DNA from 2 places in the Oceanobacillus sp. FSL W8-0428 genome. Region 1 is predicted to be linked to the other one. Evidence: riboswitches for the same ligand, from Rfam matches in the RefSeq annotation. Region 1 holds a riboswitch; the other holds the start of a gene.

Region 1 (8,175 bases):
ATTCAGATATTGAGCTGTTTATTTTTTGGAATGAACCTCCGACAGATGAGGATAGAAAATTTCCTATTACCAAGCTGGAAGGGGAAGTCATTGATTTTTACCCTTACGAAGAAGAGGAATGGTCAGAAAGCTATATTGCTGAGGGAATAAAATTAGAAATAAGTAATTTTCTAACAGCCAGCATAGAAGGCATCATAGATGACGTTGTTGTATCTTTTAGTCCGGATGTATATAAGCAATGTCTTGCAGCGGCTGTATATGATGGCGTGCCCTTAAGCGGCGAAACACTTATTAAACAGCTGAAGGAAAAGATAGAACAGTATCCGGATGAATTAAGTATCGCAATGATAAAAGAATATATGTATTTAGGGAATGACTGGACGAATCGGGAAGCTTTACTAAATCGTGAAGATTGGCTGATGCTGTATAAGGTAATAACAGATGTACAAACAAATATCATGGGAATGCTGTCCGGGTTAAATAAGCAATATGTGCATCATCCTGCTTTTAAATGGCAGAAGCAGACATTGGAATCAATGGCTATAGCTCCTAAAAATATATCCAGTCGTCTAGAATCTGTTTTTCTGGGTGGTCCTCAAACTTCCTTACGTGAATTAGAAGGTATCGTTCTTGAGGTTTACCAGCTTATACAACGTGAGTATCCGGAAATGGTTCTATCATCGGTCATTGGCAAATCACTATTTTTGCGACCCGAGCATGGAAAATAATAGAAATTGACTGTGTAGAGATGATACTCTGTAATGAATATTGGATGAGGAGGAAGCTTGATGGGGCAAAATAAATCAGAAACCTTTACACCGCCAAAGCATATTGTATCTGCAGCAACGATTGTACTTAATGACAATAATGAGCTTTTGTTAATTAAAGGACCCAGGAGAGGATGGGAAATGCCCGGCGGCCAAGTAGAAGAAGGCGAATCCCTGAAAGAAGCTGCTATTAGAGAAACAAAGGAAGAATCAGGAATTGATGTAGAAGTTTTAAAGTTCTGTGGAATATTTCAAAATGTGGATCGATCCATTTGTAATACATTATTCTTAGCTAAACCAATTGGAGGAGAATTTACAACCTCATCAGAAAGCTTAGACGTTGGATTCTTTCCCGTTGAGCAGGCTTTGGAAATGGTGAAGAATGGAAACTTTAGAGAAAGGATTGAGCTTTGCCTGGATGAAAGCAAGCATCCAATCTATGTGGAATTTTAAAAAGGGGATAATAGAAAATAAAAAGGAGTCAAGCTATGTATGATAAAGAAAAGCTTGGCTCCTTAAGTTTATAGTATGCAGCCAAGTCATGCTAACAAATGGCTTAAAAACTTGTCAGCTGCCAATGATAAAGAAGTATCTTTTTTTGTTGCCAATCCAATCTTTCTCTTTTCAATAATTTCATCTATGTCCACTTCAAATAATTGTTGTTCAGCCAGTTCCTTTAACACAAGCTCTTTTGTCACAAATGCAATACCCATGCCAATTTTGGCGCATTCGATTAATAATTCCACGCTGCCAATTTCAATATCCGGTTTGATCTCCAGATTTTGCTTTAGAAAAAGCTGATTAAGGAACTTTCTGGAGCTGCTTGCTTCTGAAAAAGAAATAATCGGATATGCTTGTATGTCCGACAAAGAAAGTTGTTCTCCTGTCAGGTGCTGAAACCTTTTCCCGACAACAAATGTGCTGTTAATACTTAAAAAATCCGTTATGGAAGCATTGCTTTGATTAGCTGGCAAGTGAATGATCCCAATATCAATTAACCCAGCTTCCAATTTATCTAAAATCTGTGGTGTAGAGCCATGCTGTAACTTAATTTCGATTTCAGGATACAACTTCTGGAAGCTTTGGACATAGGGCAGCAAATAGTGTTTGCAGGTTGAATCACTTCCTCCGATTGTAACAGAGCCCCTCTGTAAGTTTTTCATTTCCATTATTTTCTGTTCTGCATTATCAATTAAATCAAACGCTTGTTTGAGATAATCAAATAGTACCTCACCCTCCTTTGTAAGCAAAACTCCCTTGGACGTTCTGGTGAAAAGCTGGATTCCGAGCTCATTCTCTAATTGCTTTATAGAATGACTGACACTCGGCTGTGTAATAAAAAGCCGTTTTGCTGCTTTACTAAAATTCTTTTCGATTGCTGTTATATAAAATACACGGTACAAGTCTGTATTCATGATATAGATACCACCTATAGCTACTGTTGGAAATATTAATTTCATTTATATCATAACCTTGATTATAATGAATAACAAACAGCATCAACTGAAGAGGGGGATAAAGATGAGAGAAGATTATAAATTTGATATCAAAGCCAGAAGCCCCTGGTCGTCTTTAAATGGGATAAATAAGATCACAATTTCACCTGCCAAGCAAGGAATAGAGGCTGCTATCACCATTCCAGGAAGCAAAAGTCTGACGAACAGAGCACTTATAATGAGTGCTTTGGCAGATGGAAATTCCAAAGTGAGCGGTATTTTAAAAAGTGATGATTCGTACTGGTGTATCGAGGCTTTAAAACAATTAGGAGCGGAGATTGAGCTGCAGGATGATATAGTGTACATCAAGGGAAGCGGCGGTCATCTGAGGTCAAATGATTTATATATTGGTGCAGCAGGAACAATTGCAAGATTTCTGCCGGGAGTATTGGCGGCCTCCCGGGAAGGCGAGTGGAATCTGGAGGCAAGTGAAAGTATGAGCAAAAGACCAATTGCGCCGCTTATCCATGCCCTGAGACAGCTCGGTGCTGAAATCGACTATTTGGCAAAAAAGGATTATTATCCGTTACGTATCAAAGGGAAATATGTAAAAGGCGGAGAAGTAAGTCTTTCAGGCTCGATATCCAGTCAATTTATCAGTGGGGTGTTAATTGCAGCACCATATTTCAATGAAACAACAAGAGTAACTATCAAGGATGGAATTGTCCAACATGCTTACGTCTTTTTAACCCTTGATTTAATGAAAGAGTTTGGTGCAGATGTGCAGTATGACAATGCACTCCAGCAAATTGTTATAAATCCTTCTCCCTACAAAGCGAAAGATATTCTGCTGGAGTCAGATGCTTCTGCAGCCTGCTACTTTTTGGCACTGGCTGCGGTAACAAATGGGAGAATACGGATAAATGGCTTAACAGAGAAGACAAAACAGCCAGATATTCAGATGCTGGATGTTTTTGAAAAGATGGGATGTAAGGTTATAAAAGGTGCTTCCTTTATTGAAGTGGAAGGCGCTCCTCAATTAAAAGGCGGTTTTGAAATATCCATGAAGGAGATATCTGATCAGGCATTAACTTTAGCAGCAATTGCACCATTCGCTGATAGTCCGATTACTATTAAGGACGTCGCCCATATCCGTCATCATGAATCTGACAGAATAAGTGTTATTTGTGAAGCTTTAAAGGAATTGGAAATTCGGACAGAGGAATTTGAGGAGGGGTTAATAGTCTATCCGGGATCTCCGAAACCAGCTAGTCTAAACACCTATGATGATCATCGGGTTGCGATGGCGTTGGCGCTGATCGGGTCAAAGGTTGAAGGGATTCAATTAAATGACCCAGGTTGTGTATCTAAAACATTTCCGGAATATTTTTCATTTTTGGAGGAGTTGGGGTTGGGGGTAAAAAGGCAAGAAGCTATATAATAGAATCAATTATTATAAAATAACGATAGTAAAGAGGGGCTGCTGTGACTAAATGTGAAAATCATTATACTGGGAGCAATGCCAATATAACAATAATCAAAGCAGGTGGTTATACTAAACCGGAATTAATTCAAAAAATGAAAGAAAATAAGATATTGTTAAATGTGCTTGCTGAGAAGCTGATAGCCAGCGATTATTTTGAAGTGTCCAAGGAATGCTATCAAGCTAAAATTGTAGAGCTCGCTGTAAAGGATCTTGATTTTGTTGATGGAGCTACGACATCCCAACTTTTTAGCAAAGCTGCTAATCTTAAATTACAGCTCTGCCCGCTTGAGTTGGCTCCCTATATAAGACTGGCGTATTTTAATCAAGGAGAAGGATATGATGCACACCAGCTGAAAAATCAGGCTCCTAATGGTTCAATAACAATAGCATCAGAAATTCTAAGTGAGGATCTGGATGTTCCAAAAGGCTTTTATCTTCGCCGAATCCAAGGGAATTTATGGCTGCGCGGGTATATTGCGGATGAAGAACATGTTTGGAATCCGAATGATCATTTTATATTTTGTATTGCTGAAAAATAATAGGATACCTATACGATAAAAACAGCCTTTCCCCAAAATACAGAGAAAGGCTGTTTGCAATTTGGTTTATAACGTTTCTTTTTTATGATTATTATATAAATCTTTAGCTGCTTTTGGTGCTGTCCAGAATGTCGTAATCAGCAGGAATACAACAGGTACAGCGGTCACCACAATAAAGGATTGCAGGGCGTCCACGCTTCCTTCACCGATGGTAACTAATACAATAGCAACAAGACCCATGACCAATGCATAAAAAGCTCTTAACCAGCTTGGAGGATTCCCTTCTCCGGTAATAGCCATTGAAATAGACAGGGCCATAGAGTCTGCCGTAGTTAATACGAAAATAACGGTAGCCAGCAAGAACAAGGCTCCGAAAATCATAGGAAATGGCAATTGCTCTGTAATGGCTATCATCGCAGCAGGAGGACCTGCTTCATTTAGGGCAGTTGATATCGAGCCAGAATCATTTAGTTCATAAAAGATTCCTGTTCCGCCAACGACAGTAAACCAAAAAGTTGTAATAATAGGCGCGATAACAGCAACTGCAATAATTAGCTCACGAATGGTTCTTCCGCGTGAAATTCGTGCTGTAAATAGCGCCATAATCGGGCCATAGCCAATAAACCAAGCAAAGAAAAATACAGTCCATAAGCCAAGCCATTCTTCATCACCGCGGAAGGTACTGGAAGAAATAAAATCATTTACGTAAAGACCAAAAGCTTCAAAATAATTGTTAAAGATAAAGAAACCTTGTCCGAGTAATAAGATTCCAATGATTAATCCAAGTGCCAAGAGAACATTAAAGCTGGTTAACAGCTGAATTCCCCGATGGATTCCTGTTACAGCGGAGATTGCTGCACCAATAACGATAACGATAATAATGATAATTTGAATAACTAAGGTATTTGGTAAACCAGTTAATGCATTTAATCCATAACCTGTCTGTAAACCCAAGAACCCAATCGGTCCAATCGTTCCAGCAGCAACAGCAAGAATAGAAAAAGAATCAACAAGTGTTCCTAATACACTTTTTTCATGATTTTTTCGCCGGAAATTGGATATAGTAAAGATCTTGGCTTCAACGGCATGCCTTTATGATAGTGGGCATACATTAATACGATAGTGCCTAATGTACCTAAAATTGCCCATGACAGAAAACCCCAGTCTACAAAACTGGATGCCAGAGCAGGTACAACTGCTTCCAGTGTGCCATTCTCAATCCCTGAGAAGCGGGGAGGTACGGATATAAAATGGGATAATGGTTCTGCAGCAGCCCAAAATATTCCTCCTCCTGCTAATAAAGTACACATAATAATACAAATCCATTTAAATGTACTCATTTCTGGTTTTTCCATATTACCTAAACGGATTTTTCCGTATTTAGAAAAAGCTAACCCTAACGCAATAAAAAATGTGACTAATACAGTCATTTGGTAAACTACACCAAAATAAGTAGCAGACCAGCCAAATAAGGTATCAACCATATCAGCGACAAAGTCAGCATTAATAAATGCGGCTATGACAAATAGTACGAGTGCGCCGCCACTTATAATAAATGTTGGCAGATCTAGCGAAGTCTTTTTTCTATTTGAACCTTTCATTATTTCTTTTCCTCCATCTTGTTAAGTTTAATCATAGTTGTTTGATTTCCTTTTAGTCTTTCTCTGAACCCCGTTTTTTATCTAATGGATAATATCTTTTAACCACATTGAAACGCCTGTAAGTATCCTGACTGAAAAAACTTGGCCAGGGATAAGCGAATAAATTGTTACAATAGGGTGCTTGCAAACAACAAACATTCCGAGGGGGGAAATATGAAAAGCTCCTCGGAATGTTTGTTGTTTTATTATCATGCAAATACAAAACGGAAATGCAGTAAAAAACAAAATAGTGGAATCATACTCCAGCAGTTGAAGTATAATTCCACCGTTCTATACCCTAAAACAATTTTAATACGTTGTCAATCATACGTACTTAATTTAAAATAATCTCTCTTTTCCAAAAAAAGTTAGCGGGTAATATAGTGACCAAATACGACTAATTATTAAAGCATTATAAAAATGATAGCTTGCATTTTATTTTTTAAACTGATATTATCAGTTTTAACATATTAGCATATGTAACTAGATTTTTTTGGCAGGGTTTATGAAGATATAACAGGATACTGACACTTCAGTTGAGAGGCTGTAAACACTTATAGAATGCTAAGTTAGATTATGTAAGGTAAGAAAGAGTAATATAAAAATTTAATATCGTTTCTTCGGGGCAGGGTGTAATTCCCGACCGGCGGTGACAAATCCTTGAGATTTGAAGTCCGTGACCCGCGTATCGCGGTGGATCCAGTGAGATTCTGGAGCCGACAGTTAAAGTCTGGATGGGAGAAGAAAACTTACGTCAGCACATGAATGGGTGAAGTGTATTCTTTTAAGGTACATGAAAATCTGTTTCAGTGTATAGACATGGTTTATTTAAGTACGCCCCGTGGAGATCATTCACGGGGCTTTTTGGTGTTTTAAGAAAGGAGGAAGCACATGGACACACTGTATATGGAGCGGGCAATAGAGCTCGCAAAACTGGGGCAGGGAAACACACATACCAATCCTTTAGTCGGTACAGTAATTGTGAAAGATGACACTGTTTTAGCTACTGGGTTTCATCAGAGATATGGCGAAAAGCATGCAGAAAAAATGGCTATCGACCAATGTGAAGCTCCCGAAGATTTAATTGGTGCAACAATGTATGTGACGCTGGAGCCGTGTAATCATACAGGAAAACAGCCTCCCTGTACCCAAATGATTATAAAAAGCGGCATTTTCAAAGTTGTGATTGCACAGCTTGACCCTAATCCCGTTGTAGCTGGTAAAGGAAAAGCCTATCTAGAATCACAGGGAGTACAAGTGATTTCCGGTGTGTTGCAGGAGAAGGCAGAGGCATTGAATAAGCATTATAACTATTTTCATAGGAGACAGCACCCTTATATCGTATTAAAGCAGGCCGTCAGTCTGGATGGGAAAATTTCTGTCCATTCGAAGCAGCGGACGTATCTTACTGGAGAAGAAACATATAAAAGAGTACATGAGGAAAGGCAATATTTTCAGGCTATTATGGTAGGAAGCGGGACAATTTTAGCGGATAATCCAAAACTGCTGCCGAATGTAATTACTGATTTTCCACCTATTCGGATTATCCTGGATCGGAGAGGGAAAACAATGGATTTTGCGAAATATCAGATTTATAGAGAAACTGTTCCTGTATGGGTGTTTACAACATCAAGTGCTATAGAGGATGTACCTGAGCATGTACGATTGATACCGGACATGCATTGGACAATCTCAAAAGTAATGGAGTATTTACAGAAGGAGGGGATTCAATCCGTTTATGTAGAAGGGGGAAGCAGAATTCATGATGCTTTCCTGGCAGAAAATTTGTTTGAAGAGGTAATTACGTATATCTCTCCCAAGCTGATTGGCGGTAATGGAGTATCTGCCTTTTCCAGTGATAGAAATGTTTTATCTGCAGTACCTTTAACATTACAAAGCGCGGAAGCAGTTGGTGAGGATATACGAATAGTCAGCGGGAGGGGAAAGAAGGATGTTTACAGGATTGATTCAGGAAACAGGAACAGTCAAACGAATCAAAAAAGTGAGTCAGCATATTGAGTTAACATGCTCTGCCTCCAGAGAGCTCTTGCAGGATTATAACATTGGCGACAGTATGGCAATCAACGGTGTCTGTTTAACTGCTATAGAAGTAACTGATTCAGATTTTACAGTGGACATTATGCCGGAAACATTTCAAAAATCGATATTCTCTGATTTGCGGGTGAATGCGGTGGTGAATCTGGAACGGGCAATGTCTGCAAGAGGACGCTTGGAAGGGCATATTGTATCAGGTCATGTAGATACAACGACGCGGTTAATTAAAAAGGTGAAAAAAGAGAATTCCAT
Region 2 (8,175 bases), 2.9 Mb from region 1:
CTGGGCAGCCCTACATTAGCAAAATTAAATTGTACTGTACTAAAACCAAATTCACGAATCTTTATAAACGCTTCTTCTAAGGGATATTTAACAAATACTTTAGAAAAAATTCCTTTTTCCATCAGGTAACCTCCTAAATTTATTATATAAATAAAACATTTTAACAGAGTAAATAATTGATTAATTTAATTGGAATCATATAAGTTATAATTAATTTCAATTAAAATTTGATCAGGTTTTTTTGACCAGCTTTGATTCTTCCTTGCACTAAAAGTTCAACTTCGTACATTTCTTTGTCCAGATTCGTAAAAATAATTGGTGTAATCAGAGAATAACCTTTATTTCTGATTTGTTCTGCATTGATTTCAGCAATTAAGTCATTTTGATTAACCACATCGCCTTCTTCAACCAGCAGGCGGAAACCTTCTCCTTCTAAATTAACTGTATCCAGACCAATATGAATAAGAACTTCATTACCAAAATTATCGACAATAGATATAGCATGCTTTGTTGGAAATACTCCTACAATTTCCCCTGACACGGGGGCATAGATCACATTATCCTGCAGTTCAATTGCAAAGCCATCCCCCATAGTTCTTGTAGAAAACACCTGATCTGGAACTTCATCAACTGAAATTATTTCTCCGGCTGCAGGAGCTGTGATATCTAAAAGTTTAGCTGGTTCTGATTGAACAGCTTTAGCATTTTTTCCCGTCTCAACAATCGGTTCATAATCATCTCCCCGAAGCTTTGTAAGTACCCCTTCTTTAATTCCAACTGCTGCGTTACCATAGATCACTTGAACGTTTTTACCTAAAATACTTACACCAGAAGCTTCTAATTGATCAGTGAAAATATCTTTATCAACAACTGCAGTATCTGCTACATCCACACGTAATCTTGAATAACATGCATTCACATTACGAATATTTTCTTTGCCGCCTAAACCTTTGATAATATTCGTAATTTGATCGCCATCATAATTTTCGTTAGATTTTTTTATGTTTTTATCTTTGTCTGTCATACGGCCAGGAGTCTTCAGATTGAATTTCACAATTGCAAATCTAAATAAGAAATAATTGATTGCAAAGAAACTCAGTCCAACCGGGATAAGGATCCACCAATGTGTCCGGGTTGTCAGTAAATTAAAGAATGCAAAATCCAGCAATCCTCCTGAGAAGGAAAGTCCTAAATGCGCCCCCAATAGATTCATTGCTGTAAATCCCAGACCGGTAACTACTGCATGAATTAAAAATAGGACAGGAGCAGTAAAGATAAATAGAAATTCTAATGGTTCTGTTACACCTGCGATTAAAGAAGTTAATCCTGCAGATAATAAGATGCCTTTCACTTTAGCTTTTTGTTCTTTTTTCGCTGTATGATACATTGCTAAAGCAATTGCCGGTATAGAGAAAATTTTCAATACAAACAATCCATTCATGAAATTACCAACAGTAATTGGTACGTTATCTGCTAATTGAGAGAAGAAAATCAATTGATCCCCATTGACAACTTGACCTGCGGCATTTGTATATTCTCCAGCTTGTAACCAAAATGTTGGCCACCATACGTGATTCATACCGAATGGAATAGTTAATCTTTCTACAAAACCGAACATAAAACCGGAAAAGCCTGCGTTTAAATTTACGATAAATGTAGACAAATTATTAATTCCGCCTTGAATTGTCGGCCAAATAATAATCATTATAAAACCTAAAAACAAAGCGCTAAAAGCAGTAATTATTGGCACGCTTCTTTTCCCGGCGAAAAATGCTAATGATGTTGGTAACTTAACATCGTGAAATTTATTAAATATAGTTGCTGAAAGCAGCCCAACAATGATACCTCCCAAAACTCCTGTTTGAACGGTTGGAATTCCTAAAATTTCAACATACATATCTGATTCAGCAACCATCTCTGGTGTAATCCCCATTGTTCCGCCAATGGTTACGTTCATAATCAAATAACCTACAATAGCTGATAAAGCTGCTACACCATCATTATTCGTTAATCCGATAGCTACCCCTGCAGCAAAAATCAATGGTAAATTAGCAAAAATAATATTTCCTGTAGCTAATAACACGTTAAAGATATTTTCCATCACTGGATTATCTGCAATAGGCATCATTTCCAAGAAAGCAGAATTTGTAAAAACTGTTCCTAAGGCTAATAACAGTCCTGCAGCTGGTAAAATAGCAATGGGCGTTTGCAATGACGCGCCGATACTCGTCAATTTATTTACAAACTTCATAAGTAGATTTTTCATTTTGTCATCTCCCTAAAAATCTTGTTGATTCGCAGAAATAATTACTATTTTCAAATAATTAAAATTAATAATGCCCATTCTCCTTATAGTTTTTATGACTTCAACCTTTGGTAACGCATACATTAAACTACCCAAGTAAGTCGCACAATCACATTTTTTGATACTGTTGACTTATAAGTTCATGCCTCTTCATACTTTATATCACTTCCTTTTTAATTGTTTTTTATTGAATTGAATTTAATATTATCGTTTTTAATTGATTATGTCAATAAAAAGGATAAAAAGAAATTGGATATTCGGATATTAGCTGATTATAACTTCACTTATATTGGCCTATCTTTCTATCCAAAAGACAGAGTAACGAACGTCTTTATAATTTCCACAGTCATTAATAGTACTTCTTTATTTATTATGATATAATTATTTTTATAAATAACCCGATATAAACAATCTAATTCAATTAAATACAATAAAAAGGTGATAAATATGCTAAAAAAAGAACGTCATATCTACATATTAGATAAGGTTCAATCCGAGGGAAGAGCATTGGTTTCTGAATTAACGAAGGAACTGAAGGTAAAGGAAGACACTATTCGAAAGGATATGCAGGAGCTGTCGGCAAAAGGATTAATTAAAAGGGTTCATGGCGGGGCATTAAGCATTGTCAATGACAAGGTAGACTTTAACACGAGAATTGATCAAAATGCTAAAGTTAAGGAAGAATTAGTCAAACTCGCTGTTCCCATTCTGGAAAAAGCGGATGTACTTTTTATTGATGGCGGCACCACTAACTTAAAGCTGGCTGAGAAGCTGCCCCAGTCTTATAAAGGGAGAGTATTAACGAATAGCCCTTCAGTGGCTTTTGCCCTAAGCAACCACCCTCATGTACAAATCTATGTTATTGGTGGTGAATTCAATAAGAATTCACACGTTAATACAGGTTCCTTTGCTATTAAAGAAATTGAGAGGATTCACGTAGAATTATGTGTACTTGGTATTTCATCAATTGATTCCAATCTTGGAATTACAGTTCCTCTTTTTGAAGAGTCCCTGCTAAAAAGTCAGTTAATTAAACAAAGTTCTCAAATACTTAGTGTGGTGACCAAAGAAAAGTTAGAAAAAGTCTCTACTTTCTTTGTCGAAAAAAGTAATGCTTTAGATTATCTAGTAACAGAGAAATCTGTACCGGCTAATATCATTGATGCATACAAGCAAAATGGGATAGAAGTCTTGCAATAACATATCCCTTTTAATCTCATGGATAGCTAACTATAGTAAGTCATACCTTTCACCTGATTTCTCAATATAGCACTATTCGTTTGTTTATTTTTCATGCACCAAAATAATTTACTCTCTTTTTATGCACTTTTAAATTAACAATAAGAAAGAGGCCGGAATTTTGATCCGGCCTCTTTCTTATTGTACTCCTTAGTTCTTTTTATATTGTATTATATAAACCTCGTCCGCTGCTGCTGAATCCAGCTCTGCAGCTTATTGAACAATGGGATAAACAAAATTCCGATAAAAATTCCTTTAATTATATTAAATGGCAGCACGCCACCAATAACTGCAATCCATTTCATTTGTTCAGACATTTCCCAGCCCATAAACCAGCCATAAGCAGGTAAAATTAGATAATAATTGAGTACACTCATTCCGACTGCCATAATAACAGTACCTGTTGCCAATCCGCTGACAAGACCTTTTAAACCCTTTATCCGATGATAAATAAGTGAAACCGGTAAAACAATCATTAATCCGGCAACAAAGTTGGATAAAACACCAATTGGCTCTCCAGATCCCGAAACAGCCAAATATAACAAGTTCTTAAATCCAACGACAAGCACTCCTGCCATTGGTGAAAAGATCAAAGATGCAATTAATGCAGGTACATCACTGAAATCCACTTTTAAATAAGGTGTTGGTAAAAACGGAAGTGGAAAATTTAGAAAAAATAAAACAAGAGAGATAGTACTTAATAATGCGATAATAATTAACTTTAGCAGCTGATTTCTTTTCTTCTTTTGCATCAGCTTACCTCCTTCATCATTTTTCCGATTCCAACTCGTGATGAAGGTACGATGCTATTTTTAGCCTGTAAGCAATTAAAAAACCCTAAAGCATAAGGGCTTTAGGGTTTGAGTCATCGCTAAATAAATACACACAAAACATGCGTATGGTTAAAAACAAGCTCGACATCTTCTCCCATCCAGACTATTACTGTCGGTTCTGGAATTACACCAGATCAACTGCATCAACGTACAGCTCGCGGACTATTTCCGCCGGTCGGGAATTACACCCTGCCCCGAAGATTGGAATCGAATATTTAATTACTTTCAGTATACCATAGCATATTCATTTGACAAGAGAAAAGTTTTTAATTCAAAGTAATTTCATATTTCCTTATATCAAACATCATCATGCAATGGATTTAAATCTTCCTTCCCTGTCAGGTTTTCAAGCATCGTTACTAATAATTCAATTTCCTTATCAATATCCTTCTTGCTTACTGTTTCTACTGGTGAATGCATATATCTAAGCGGTAGAGACACTAATGCCACCGGTACTCCTTTCCCTGTGTATCGCATTTTATCGGCATCGGTTCTTGTAGCATCCGGTGTTAATTCATATTGTAAAGGAATTGATTTGTCTTTTGCTGCTTTTTCCAGCCAACGATTGATTTTGTGGTGAATTGGTGCTCCTTTTGCTAAAACAGGGCCGCCTTCTAAATGAACCTCAGCCAGCTTTTTCGGATCAACATTTGGATAATCTGTTGCAAAGGTAACATCAACAGCAATTGCAAAATCGGGCTTTATTCCAGCCGCGGCAAAGTAAGCTCCCCCCATATTTGTCTCTTCGTTCACCGTACTTGCACCGTAAACGCCAATCGACAAATCTTTTCCAGACAGCTTGCGAATTACTTCTGCTACAATGAATGCTCCGGTACGATTATCCAGCCCTCTGGCGGAAATATACCGATCCTGTAATATTTCCGGCTCTGTTTTTAACACACAGAGATCCCCAATCTGAACCTTTTTAAGTGCCTCTGCTTTTGACTGAAATCCACAATCCATATAGAGGTCCTGCACACCGATATCACCTTTGATACCTCCATGATGCTGTGCGTTGACACCGATGACCCCTGTAAGTGTTTCCTGATATCCCAACACTGTCACCCTCATGCCAATAGCTGCTTTCAGATTAATTCCACCCAATTTTTCAAAAAATATAAAACCACGTTCATCAATACGCTGAATAATGAATCCGATTTCATCACAATGACCTGCTAAAAGAACTTTAAATGGTGCATCTGGATTAACCACTGCAATCACGTTCCCAACATGATCTGTCCTAATTTCATCGGCATACTCCTTGACATAATTAATCCATTTCTTTTGTATTTCCATTTCCATACTTGATGGAGATGGCGTATGAAGTAAGTCCATTAAAACATCATATTTTGTATCTGCCATGTTATAGCCTCCTATAAATGCTTGTCCAAAAGGACGATGAAAAATTCAAACCGCCATTTTCATTGTACCTTCTAAACATTCCCTATAAATTCTTCCCTATCCTTCTTTACAAGGTAACTTTGGTTTACCAATTCTGCAGAAGAAGGTAAACTAACTATATCAAATAATTGAAATGAGGGATATAGATGTCATTAAATGAATGGTATGAAAAAGGGCTTGATCCAGATGAATACATCGAAGCAATGAACGTAAACAAAGAGGATTTATTGCACATTTATGATAACTTTTCATTACCTGCAGATGAAGCTTTTTTTGAAGAAATCAGAAGCAAGAACTTAAGAGCAATTATTCTTACAGAAGATTGGTGTGGTGACGCGATGTTAAACATGCCGATTCTTCTTAAAATTTCAGAGGCTGCCAATATGCCTGTCAAGGCTTTGCTTCGGGATGATAATCTTGAATTAATGGATCAGTATTTAACAAATGGAACAGCCAGATCTATCCCTATTATCATCTTTATTAATACAGAGGGAAAGGGAGTCGGAAAATGGGGACCAAGAGCCCCAAAAATTCAAGCGTATATAGACGAAGCACGCGCCCAGCTTCCACCAAAGGATGCCAGTGATTTTGAAGAAAAGCAAAAACAAGTGCACCGGTTTATTTCAAAATCCTATCGCGATAATCAGGATAACTGGTCTATCGTTTATGAAAGCATCAAAGAAACTTTAAAAACAATATAATTTTTAAAAACCATCGATTTCAAAGTATAAATCGATGGCTTTTTAAATTATGTATATTTATAGTTTCGGTTTTAATGAATAACATTCCTTTCTATCTGCGTATACTAACGAAAATAGATAGGAGGATTCCTTAATGAATGAGCGTTTTCTAAAACTTCTTTACTATCGCATTCCTAATATACTGAAACTGCTGCTTCTTGTTATAATTTCATTGTCGCTCTTCGGGTATCTTATTTATTTAATCGAACCACAGCGTTTTCCTACATTGTTAGACGGAATATGGTGGGCACTTATTACAGGAGCGACTGTCGGTTATGGAGATTATGTTCCTGTGACCTTGCCAGGCCGGCTGATTGCAGCATGCTTAGTTTTAACTGGCGGCGGATTAATTGCGTTTTATATCGCCTCCATATCCACTACAGCTATAAAGCGTGAAAAAAATTCACAGGAAGGCAAGCTTGCTTTTCATGGTACAAACCATTATATATTTGTCGGTTTTAATGAACAGACCCGGCAGCTTATTGACTTAATCATTCACCATTACTCAGATAAAAAAATTGTTATCATTGATCAGACTTTAACCAATCTTGCTTATACAAAGCTGCCAGTGCATTATATTAAAGGAAATGCAGCAGAGGATACCACTCTCCATATGGCCAACATTAAAGCAGCTTCCTGTATATTTGTTGCTGCCGATAACCAAAAATCCGATTATGAATCAGATACTCATGCTATCCTGACTACCATCGCTATCCGTGGGAATAATCGGGATATACCTGTTATCTTAGAAATTCTAACAAAGAAACAAATTGATAATGCCGCCCGTGCAGGTGCAACAACAATTATTCGATCAAATGATTTTATGAGCAGTCTGTTTTTCCATGAATTAGACCCGGAGATACAGGCAACACCTTTTGAAGATATTTATCATCTTCTTATCCAGCATAAATTTATTCACCAGCCTGTTCCTGATTCACTTATTGGAAAAACTTATTTAGAAGCGGTAACTCCCTTCCTGGAAAAAGGATTCCTTATAATCGGTGTGCTTCGTGAAAAAGAATATATCCTTCATCCAAAAACTACTTTTATCCTTCACGAAAAAGATACACTTATTAATCTTGCCAACCGGTAACGTTAAGTTGGATATTTCCTATACTTTATGATAAAGTAGTATATTGTTGAAAAAAGCACGTGTTCAAAAGATGCAGAAAAAGATTCCCATTTTTATTTACTAGCTTTATAGCTGGTATAAAAAGCTGCCTTTTCTTTTTCCATCCACTTTGGATAACTTAAAACAGAATTGAAAAAGATATAGGAGATGTTCAATATGGCTACAAACGTAGAAGTAGGTCAAGTACTAGAAGGAAAAGTAACAGGCATTCAGCCTTATGGTGCATTCGTTGCAATTGATGGTGACACACAAGGGTTAGTTCATATTTCTGAAATCATGCATGGATATGTAAAGGATATTAACGAACACTTAAGTGTCGGCGATACTGTTAACGTAAAAGTCATTCAAATCGATGAAGGAAAAGGAAAAATTTCTTTATCTATCCGCGCTACAGAAGAAGCGCCAAAAGAAACTGCTAAACAAGATAATACAGTAAAAAACTACGATTCCAGCAATGAATCAAGCGGTTTTAACATTCTTAAAGATAAACTGCAGGACTGGATTGACCAGACGCAAAATAAATAA

What was found. A riboswitch is a leader RNA that binds a small molecule or an ion and turns the genes downstream of it on or off. The one in region 1 is predicted to bind FMN.
Region 2: it holds a riboswitch for FMN, as region 1 does, so the genes downstream of both, MKY30_RS22905 (ECF transporter S component) here and ribD (bifunctional diaminohydroxyphosphoribosylaminopyrimidine deaminase/5-amino-6-(5-phosphoribosylamino)uracil reductase RibD) in region 1, are expected to answer to the same signal.

What each region holds. Positions count from the first base shown of each region.
Region 1 is NZ_JBBORB010000001.1:1,867,046-1,875,220, forward strand. Features, by position in the region: gene MKY30_RS08690 (DUF4037 domain-containing protein) at 1-728, shown strand, start outside; gene MKY30_RS08695 (NUDIX hydrolase) at 789-1,220, shown strand; gene MKY30_RS08700 (LysR family transcriptional regulator) at 1,307-2,182, opposite strand; gene aroA (3-phosphoshikimate 1-carboxyvinyltransferase) at 2,289-3,644, shown strand; gene MKY30_RS08710 (helicase) at 3,689-4,228, shown strand; partial or broken gene MKY30_RS08715 (BCCT family transporter) at 4,295-5,829, opposite strand; FMN riboswitch at 6,481-6,618, shown strand; gene ribD (bifunctional diaminohydroxyphosphoribosylaminopyrimidine deaminase/5-amino-6-(5-phosphoribosylamino)uracil reductase RibD) at 6,760-7,887, shown strand; gene MKY30_RS08725 (riboflavin synthase) at 7,820-8,175, shown strand, end outside.
Region 2 is NZ_JBBORB010000001.1:4,759,379-4,767,553, forward strand. Features, by position in the region: gene MKY30_RS22890 (TIM barrel protein) at 1-122, opposite strand, end outside; gene MKY30_RS22895 (PTS transporter subunit IIABC) at 221-2,266, opposite strand; gene MKY30_RS22900 (DeoR/GlpR family DNA-binding transcription regulator) at 2,753-3,505, shown strand; gene MKY30_RS22905 (ECF transporter S component) at 3,715-4,296, opposite strand; FMN riboswitch at 4,460-4,583, opposite strand; gene MKY30_RS22910 (M20/M25/M40 family metallo-hydrolase) at 4,675-5,739, opposite strand; gene MKY30_RS22915 (thioredoxin family protein) at 5,925-6,479, shown strand; gene MKY30_RS22920 (potassium channel family protein) at 6,613-7,611, shown strand; gene yugI (S1 domain-containing post-transcriptional regulator GSP13) at 7,807-8,175, shown strand.